DNA from 2 places in the Janthinobacterium sp. PAMC25594 genome. Region 1 is predicted to be linked to the other one. Evidence: predicted binding sites of a transcription regulator. Region 1 holds the regulator's gene; the other holds the start of a gene.
The links. The regulator sigma-54, encoded in region 1, starts transcription at its own class of promoters, with help from an activator protein. The targets are predictions, from matches to a motif close to TGGCANGNAANCTGCTTT.
Positions count from the first base shown of each region.

Region 2: a site for sigma-54 is predicted at 3,501-3,518, ahead of KY494_RS05515 (CmpA/NrtA family ABC transporter substrate-binding protein). Genes of this name have one in related genera too.

Region 1 is NZ_CP080377.1:3,444,656-3,449,370, forward strand. Features, by position in the region: gene KY494_RS15465 (3-hydroxyisobutyryl-CoA hydrolase) at 1-663, opposite strand, end outside; gene hpf (ribosome hibernation-promoting factor, HPF/YfiA family) at 960-1,319, opposite strand; gene KY494_RS15475 (RNA polymerase factor sigma-54) at 1,389-2,867, opposite strand; gene lptB (LPS export ABC transporter ATP-binding protein) at 2,872-3,627, opposite strand; gene lptA (lipopolysaccharide transport periplasmic protein LptA) at 3,627-4,190, opposite strand; gene lptC (LPS export ABC transporter periplasmic protein LptC) at 4,216-4,715, opposite strand, start outside.
Region 2 is NZ_CP080377.1:1,263,774-1,268,488, reverse strand. Features, by position in the region: gene KY494_RS05530 (TonB-dependent receptor) at 1-1,730, opposite strand, end outside; gene KY494_RS05525 (FecR domain-containing protein) at 1,825-2,829, opposite strand; gene KY494_RS05520 (sigma-70 family RNA polymerase sigma factor) at 2,826-3,344, opposite strand; gene KY494_RS05515 (CmpA/NrtA family ABC transporter substrate-binding protein) at 3,593-4,715, shown strand, end outside.

The sequences.
Region 1 (4,715 bases):
CGGTGCCGCCAAGGCCTTGATGGCCACCGGCAAGGCCTCTCCCGGCGTCGATTCGAACAGGGCCAGCAGCGCTCCCATGTGCGCCTCGGGCAGGTACACATCGGCCAGGCCCGTGTACAGGGCATCGGCCGCGTTGATCGTCAGGCCTGTCAAGCCCAGGTACAGACCCAGCTGGCCCGCCAGGCGGGACAGGAAATAGCTGCCGCCCACGTCCGGGAACAGGCCGATATTGACTTCCGGCATGGCCATGCGAGTGCGGCCCGTGACGATGCGCAGGCGGTTGCCTGGCCCCGCTTGCGCCACGCCCATGCCGCCGCCCATCACCACGCCATCCATCACGGCGATATACGGTTTCGGATAGAAGTGAATCACATGATTTAACGCGTATTCTTCCGTAAAGAAGTCTTCCAGCAACGCGCTGCCGCCTTGCGGCGTAGCCAGGCCCGCATCGTAAAAGAAACGGATATCGCCACCGGCGCACAGCGCTTTCTCGCTGCTGGAACGGATCACGACGGCGTCCACCTGCGGATCGTCGCGCCAGGCCAGCAAGACGGCACTCAGGGCGCGCACCATCTCCAGCGACAGGGAATTGAAGGCTTTCGGACGGTCGAGCACGATGTGTCCGGTGCGGTGGCGAATGGAGGTCTGGACGAAGTTGCTCATGGCAGGCAGGAAAGAAGTGAAAGTGCAAACATTCTAAGTAATCCTCAGGAAATTATTGTGAATTTATGACGAACAGAACCGGATGCTATGCAAGGCGCCCGCTGCGACGCAGTGCGAGCACTGCTAGCAGCGGGCAACGCCGCAGAGGGCCGGTTATGGAAGTCAGAAATCACAATAATTTATTGGGGGTTACTTAGCGCCTGTGCGGGGAAGATTGCGTTCAACAGGTCCAGGCGCAAAAAAGGGCGCAATGTGCGCCCTTAGTTGATCACAACCGGTTGAAAGTCGCGGGCCAGTTAGGCGGCGGCGAATTCTTCTTCCGAGTTGTCTGGCAGATGCTTGATCGCCTCTTTACCGTGCCCTTGCACTTTGGTTTTGTACTTCATCACTTGCCTGTCCAGCTTGTCGATCAGGGTATCGATTGCGGCATACAGGTCATGCGCCAGGCTTTCCACATAGACGGTTTTGCCACTCAGACGCAGGTTGACTTCGGCCTTTTGACGTTTTTCTTTCTCTTTGAGGTTATCCACGGTCAGAATCACGGCGATATCGATAACTTGATCGAAATGACGTTTCACGCGCTCCAGCTTCGTTTGTACGTATTCACGGATGGCTGGTGTCACTTCGAGATGATGTCCGCTGATGGTGAGATTCATACACACTCCTAAAGATGATCGGGTTCGTGCGGTCCATCCTATCCGGCCCGCAGAGGAACCGAAAAAAACTTACAAACACTTACGCAGGCTCACTGGCGGAATTTTCAACGCTTCCCGGTATTTGGCAACAGTACGTCGCGCAATCACCATGCCTTGTTCCCCCAGCATGTCCGCAATCTTACTGTCGGATAAAGGATTTTTAGGGTCTTCTGCTCCTGTCAGTTGCACGATCAATGCCCGTATCGCCGTCGATGACGCTTCGCCCCCCGCTTCGGTGGCGACGTGGCTACCAAAGAAATATTTCAACTCGAACATGCCGTGCGGGGTCAGCATGTACTTTTGAGTTGTTACCCGCGAGATAGTACTCTCGTGTAAACCCAGTGTATCAGCTATTTCACGGAGCACAAGGGGGCGCATGGCAACGGCCCCATGCGAGAAAAAGTTCTTTTGTCTTTCTACTATCGCCTGCGCCACGCGCAGGATCGTGTCGAAGCGCTGGCGCATATTCTTGATCAGCCACTTGGCTTCCTGCAACTGTGCACCCATGGCGCCCTCGCCCTTGCCCTGCTTGAGCAGGTTGGCGTACATGGCGTTGACGCGCAGGCGCGGCATGACGTCATTGTTCAGGGTGACTTGCCAGCCATTGCGCGCGCGCTTGACGACGACGTCGGGCACCACGTAATCGGACACGTCCGAGGCAAACACGGCGCCCGGATGCGGATTACACTGGCGAATCACCGTCTGCGCTTCACGCAAGTCTTCCTCGTCGCAATCGAGGGCTTTTTTCAGCTTGTTGAAATCGCGCTGGGCAAACCAGGCCAGGTGCTTTTCCACGATGACGAGGGCCATGCGCCGCGTCACCATGGCGACGTGCGGCAAGCGCTTGATTTGCAACGCCAGGCATTCGGATGCATTGCGCGCGCCCACGCCCGGCGGATCGAAACTTTGCAGCAGGGACAAGGCCGTGCGCATCTCGTCGGCGTCGATTTCCAGCTCTTCCGGCAGGCGCGCCAGGATGTCGTCGAGTGACTCTTCCAGGTAGCCATTGTCGTCGAGCGCGTCGATGATCAGCTCGACCAGCGCGCGGTCACGCAATTCGAGCACCGTCACGCGCATCTGCTCCATCAGGTGTTCGCGCAGGGTGCAGTGATGGGCCTCCAGTTGCGGACGCGAATCTTCGTCGTCGGGCGCCTTGCCCCGGCTCGCCTCGCTCCAGTCGCTGTCGCCGCCGTCCGCGGCGGCCGGGCTGTCACCCGCCTCGCCGTCAAAGGTTTCCGCTTCGGCTGGCGCTGCGGGCGCCTCCTGGCCTGGCGGCTGGGGCGGCGCTTCGGCCGGCGCGGCCGTGGAACTCAGGGCCCCGTCGGACAGCAGGCGCAGCGAACGGTCGAGCGGATCGTCGAGGCGCTCGAGCAAGGGATTGTCCGTCAGCAGTTGCTCGAGTTCCTGGTGCAATTCCAGGGTAGACAATTGCAGCAGGCGTATCGATTGCTGCAACTGCGGCGTCAGTGCCAGGTGCTGCGAGGTGCGCAGCTGCAATGATTGTTTCATTGGCTCACATGCGGAAGTGTTCGCCCAGATAGACCCGGCGTACCGACTCGTTCGCGATGATGTCGTCGGGGCGTCCCGACGCCAGCACCGAGCCCTGGTTGATGATGTAGGCACGGTCGCAAATACCCAGCGTCTCGCGCACATTATGATCGGTGATCAGCACGCCGATATTGCGCTCCTTCAAGAAGCGCACGATGCGCTGGATCTCGATCACGGCGATGGGATCGACGCCGGCGAACGGCTCGTCGAGCAGCACGAAACGCGGGTCGGTGGCCAGCGCGCGGGCGATTTCCACGCGGCGGCGCTCGCCGCCCGACAGGGACAGCGCCTGGTTCTCGCGCAACTTTTCAATTTGCAAGTCGGCCAGCAATTTATCCAGGCGCTCTTCGATCTCGGCCTTCTTCAGGGGACGGCCTTCGACGGTCTGGATTTCCAGCACGGCGCGGATATTGTCTTCCACCGTCAGCTTGCGGAAGACGGACGCTTCCTGCGGCAGATACGACAGGCCCATCTGCGCGCGGCGGTGGATGGGCAGGCGGGAAATGTCCACGCCGCTGATATCGATGCTGCCGCCGTCCGACGGCACCAGGCCGACGATCATGTAGAACGAGGTGGTCTTGCCGGCGCCGTTCGGGCCCAGCAAGCCCACCACTTCGCCGCATTCGACTTGCAGCGAGACATCATGCACGACTTGCCGCTTGCCATAGGTTTTTTGCAGCCCGCGAACGATCAGGGTGCTGCCGCAACGTGTATTGTCCATTAGTTCTTTCCTGGCGCGGGCGTGGCCGGCGTCTTGGGCTTCGGCTGGATCACCATGCGCACGCTGCCGCCATCCGGCGTGCTGGTGCCGCTGTCGGAATTTTCCATTTTGAATACTTCCTTGCGGCTGTCATACGAGATGAAGGCGCCGTTGGCCACGTCGGTCACTTTCGTGCCTTCCAGGCGCGTCAGCTTGGCCTTGGAAAACAGTTTCACCACTTCCGTCTTGTTGTCGTATTCCACGCGCTCCGCCTCGCCTTCGACCCACAGGTCGCCCGCGCCATCGCGCTTCTGGCGGAAGGTGGCCAGCTTGCCGGGATCGGCCCAGAACGTGATGAACTGGTAGCCTTGCGGGTCTTCCGTGATCAGGGCCCGGCCCGCCTTCATGGTCAAGGTACCCTTGACCAGCACGACATCGCCCGTCAGGGTACGCACCTGCTTGACGTCATCGACGTGGCCGCTACGTGCCGTGATGACGGCTTCCTTCTCGGAATCGGCCTTTTCGGCATGCGCCACGCCCATCACGGCCAGAGAAAATACGGTCAACAGCAAGATATTCTTCATAGTATGGTTTCCTTGTTTCATTCTGTCATTTTGCCGCCGCGGCCGGGCGCGGTTTCGGCGGGAGGACCATGCGCAGCGCATTCTGCACTTCCACCACGCCGGTGGCGTTATTGGCCTTCATGCCGATGCCATTGATGCGCGAGGCGCCCGTCAGGATATCGACAGGCACGTCCGTTTCCATTCTTTCCTCATCCGGGAATACCGTCAGCGCTTCCGTCCTGACTGTCAGGTTATGCGCCTTCGGACTGGCCACGCGGTCGATCACGACTTTGCGGTACAGTTGCAGCCGGGTATTGTCCTGGTCGATATGCGCCAGTTCCGCATTCATGTTCATCGGCGGCATGCCTGGCGTCAGCTTGCGCACGAAAGGCTGGTCGATATCGGATGAATCGTCGAGCGGGTAATGCGTGAGCTTGGTGCCCGAGACGATATAACTGGGTTTACCCGTCAAGTCCATGCGCACCAGGCTGAAATTGGTGATGAAATAATCTGGCTCATCGAGATGCTTGCTGGCCGTGATGTTCT
Region 2 (4,715 bases), 2.2 Mb from region 1:
GGTTCCGCGTATTGCGTCAAACCTGAAGTGTCCCAGATGCCCGTGTCCGTATCGAGTTCGCGATAGTGCTGGCGGTAGCGGTAGCGGTTGACCCGCGCGCCTGCGATCAGCTTGCTGCCTTCGGCCACGTCCAGGCGTAAGGTGGCGTAGGCGCCATACTGGGTCTGGCCCCAGGGATCGTAGTCGCGTTCAATGGGGCCATACACAGGTTTGGGAAAGGGAGTATTGCCTGGGTGAAACAAATCTCCCGGTGCGCCGTTGCCTTCCAGCGGATAGCTGGCCACCCAGCTGCTGGTGACTTTCTGGCCATCGATGCCGGCCAGTACTTCATGCGTACGGCCGAACCAGTTGAAGGCGCCGCTGACGTTGATATCGAGCAGTTGTTGCTTGTTATGGTATTGCGTGTGGCCGCTTTGCCAGCGGCCGCCCGTCAAGGTTTGCGGATCGATGGCGCCCTGGATGAAACCATCGTCCGTCGCGCCGGCCTGGCGCATCTGCGCGGCATTCGCGCGCAGGGTCCAGCGCTGTGCCAGGCGCCAGGTCAGTTTGGCGAACAGTTCTTTCGAGGTGGAATCGACGCCGGCCCAGTCGGCCATGGCACCCGTGTTGCGGGGCAAGTGCAGCTCGGCGCCCGTACTATAGCGGGGCAAGCCCGGCCAGGTTCCCCGGTCATGCGTGCGCTGTTCGCGAGCGCCGATGGCCAGCACGGCACCGGGCGCGATATCGGCTTCCAGTACGCCATAGATGAGCGGCTTTTCCGTTGCGCGGATGGCCGTGAAGTATTTGCGGTTTTCATAGGCGACGACGACGCGTCCGCGCAAATTGCCGTCGAACGCCAGCGGGCCGGAAGCATCGAGGTCGCTGCGGTAATTGTTCCAGCTGCCGGCCGCTACGCTGGCATTGAACTGCGGCGCGGCAGTAGGCATCTTGCGCACGAGATTAACGGCGCCGCCTGGATTGCCCGTGCCGTTCAGCAAGCCTGCCGCGCCGCGCAGGATTTCCACACGATCATATTCCGCCAGGTCGGCTGCGATGCTGGCGGAAAAGCCCGTATCCATGGGGGCACCGCCATCGAGTTGGTAGCTGCTGATTTCAAAGCCGCGTGCATACAGCTTCTGTATCAGGAAAGTATTGTCCTGTACGGTGATGCCGACGGCTTGTTCGGCTGCCTTGCTCAAGTCGCTGATATTCTGGTCGTCGAGGCGCTGGCGCGTCAGCACGGAGACTGTTTGCGGGTGTTCGCGCAAGGATTGGGCCGTTTTTCCTATGGTAATGACAGGCGTGGTATACGAAGCCGTACCTTCCGTTTCGCCGTCGCGCCGGCCCGTCACGCGGATTTCACGCATGCTGATTTCCATCGCCTGCGGCGCAGCAGCCGCCTTGCGCAACACATAATTGCCGTCGCCGCGTTGCTCCGCTTCCCAGCCGCTCCCTTGCAGCAATTGCGCATAAGCCTGGTCGACTGTGTAGTTGCCGTGCAAGCCAGGCGAACTCAGGCCGGCCAGCTGCGTGGCATCGAAGGCGATGGCGACACCGGCCGTGCTGGCATAGCGGCTGATGGTGGCGCCCAGTGGCCCGGCGGGAATGTCGACGTTGCGGGCGGTGCTGGTGGCGTCAGCAGACGCGACGGCTGGAGTGAGTAATGGCGCGGTGGCCAGCATGGCCAGCAGGACGGTGTGTACAGCGTGGGCGACGGCGGTGCGGCGCGCGATACTTGGTGCGGCGGTCATGGAATTCCTTCAGGGTTAACGCGTCTTTCAGGACGCTTGCAGGAAGGAGGTCGGATCAGCGGCAAAAAAAGTGCACGCTTTGGGAATATATTTTTCAGGCGGGCAGCACGCGTACCCAGAAACGCGTGTGCATCACGATGTGCAGCGGGAAGCCGTTGGCCAGCACTTGCAGGGCGCGGTCGCTATCTGCCAGCGGGAAGTTGCCCGATACGCGCAGGTCGGCCACACGCGGATCGCATTGCAGCACGCCACGGCGGTAGCGTCCCAGTTCAGCCAGCAAGCGAGACAGCGGCATGTTGTCAACCAATAAACTGCCGTCCTGCCACGCGCCCGCGCCGAATTCAGCCGGCGCGGGGCATTGCATGGCGCCATCGGCGCCAATGCGCAATTGCTGGTCCGCTTGCACCAGCATGGGGCGCTGCTGTCCGCTGCGCACTTCCACGGCCTTTTCCAGTACGGTGACCAGCGTGCCCGCATGATCGCTGCGCACGAGGAAGCGCGTACCCAGCGCGCGGATGCGGCCATGTGGCGTATCTACCAGGAAAGGCCGGGCGCCATAGCCGATGGCCAGATGGGGATCGGCGACCGTGCCGATGAAAATTTCACCGCTGCGCAACAGCAGGCGGCGCTGCGCCTCGTCATATGCCAGGTCCACGGCGCTATCCGTATTGAGCACGAGGCGCGAGCCGTCGGGCAAGATCAGGCGCCGCTGTTCGCCCGTTGCCGTGGAGATGTCGGCCAGCATGGCCAGCCGCCATTCCCGCGCGGCGGGCTGGCGCCAGCCATGCCATGCGAGGCCGCTGGCACCCAGCACGGCCAGGGTGCCGCGCAGCACGCCGCGGCGCGATACCTGCGCAAGCCTGGTTTGCGCCGCAGCCTGCAAGGCTGGCGCGGCCAAAGCGCCGGGCACGCTGCCCAGTTGCCGCTGCATCGCTTCGATGCGTTGCCAGGCGGCACCGTGGGCGGGGTGTGCGTCGCGCCAGCGCTGCCAACGCAACTGGTCCTCCGGCGTGACGTGGCCCGAGCACAGGCGCGCATACCAGGCGGCCGCCGCGCGCAGCGCGCGCAACTCCATGCCGGACAGGCCGCCCGCGCTCATGCTTCGAGCGCCGCTTGCAGCAGGCATACCTGCAGCACGGCCTTCGCCATGTAGTTGTTCACGCTGCGCAGGCTGATGCCGAGCTCCTGCGCAATGCGGGCATAGCTGAGGCCCTCGAATTGCGACAGGATGAAGACTTGCTTGACTTTTGCGCCCAGGCCGTCGAGCAACGCATCGATCTCGTGCAGTGTTTCCAGCACGATGGCGCGCGCCTCGCACGACAGTTCCTGTGCTTGCGGCCATTGCGCCAAGGTTTCCAGGTAAGCCTGTTCCAGCGCGCGGCGGCGGTAGTGATCGACCACGACTCTGCCGGCGATGGTCGCCAGGTAACTGCGCGGTTCGCGGATGGCTTCCGCATTGCGGTCGACCAGCTGGCGCACGAAGGTGTCGTGCGCCAGGTCGGCGACATCGCCCATATTGCCCAGGCGTGCGCGCAGCCAGCCTTTCAGCCAGCCGAGGTGTGCGCCGTAGAGCGTGCCGACAGGGTGGGGGGAAAAGGGGAGCGGGGCGGGCATGGGGGGCGTGACGGTCGTGAATGGAGAAGTCTTGAATCTAAATGGGAATTGTTCTCATTTTAGCGAGGAAGGATGTTTTGTGCAATGAGGCCTTGGCTAGTCCATCCATTCCGGCCAGCCGCGGCACGCTTTTGGTGCATTTTTTACCCGTGCGTCTGGCACGGCTCTTGCTGGCTAAAGGGCAGGGGCGCGCGGCTTGCGCAGGGAATGGTCAGCGGTATTTCGCAAAGTTAAGCAAGGATGCGGGTATGACAGAGGGAAAGGGCGCAAGCGCCCAGGTGATGCGATCAGTACATCCGGAAAAACAGGCGATACGCATCGGCTACCTGCCGCTGGCCGATTGCGCCTCGCTGGTGATGGCGTCGAAGCTGGGCCTGGATGAAAAATACGGTATCAAGATCGAACTGAGCCGCGAGATGTCGTGGGCCGGCGTGCGCGACAAATTGCATAACGGCGAACTCGACGCGGCCCACGTGTTGTACGGTCTCGTGTATGGCGTGCAGATGGGCATCGGCGGACAACAGCGTGACATGGCCGTGCTGATGAACCTGAATCACAGCGGCCAGGCCGTCACCCTGTCGGCGGCGCTGGCGCGCGAGGGCGCTCACGATGGCCCCACACTGGCGCGGCATATGCGCGCCACGGCGCGGCCGTTTGCGTTCGCGCATACTTTCCCGACCGGCAACCACGCGATGCTGCTGCAATACTGGCTGGCGGCGCATGGCATCGATCCGCTGCGCGACGCGCGCGTGATGACGGTGCCGCCGTCGCAGATGGTGGCGGCCTTGCGCGCGGGCCAGATGGATGGCTTTTGCGCGGGAGAACCGTGGGGCTACAAGGCCATCGTCGATGGCGTCGGCGTGACGGCCGCCACCAGCGGCGGCATCTGGCCCGACCATCCGGGCAAGGTACTGGGCACCAGCGCCGCGTTTGCGCGCCAGCATCCGAACAGCTGCCGCGCCCTGATCGCCGCCGTGCTCGAGGCGGGCCGCTGGATCGACGCCAGCGATAGCAACCGGCTGGCCATGGCGGCCACCCTGGCCGAGCCTGCTTACCTGAACACGCCGCAGGAAATGCTGGCGCCGCGCATCCTCGGCCATTATCAGGATGGCCTGGGCAAGACCTGGGACGAGGCGCGCGGCTTGCAGTTTTACGGCGCTGGCGCCGTGAATTTCCCCTACCTGTCCGACGGCATGTGGTTCATGACCCAGCACCGGCGCTGGGGCTTGCTGCGCGATGAGCCCGATTATCTGGCGGTGGCAAGGCAAGTCAACCGCATCGACCTGTACCGCCAGGCGGCGGAAATGACGGCCACGCCCGTGCCAAAGGCCCCCATGCGCAGCTCGACCCTGTGCGACGGCGTCGTGTGGG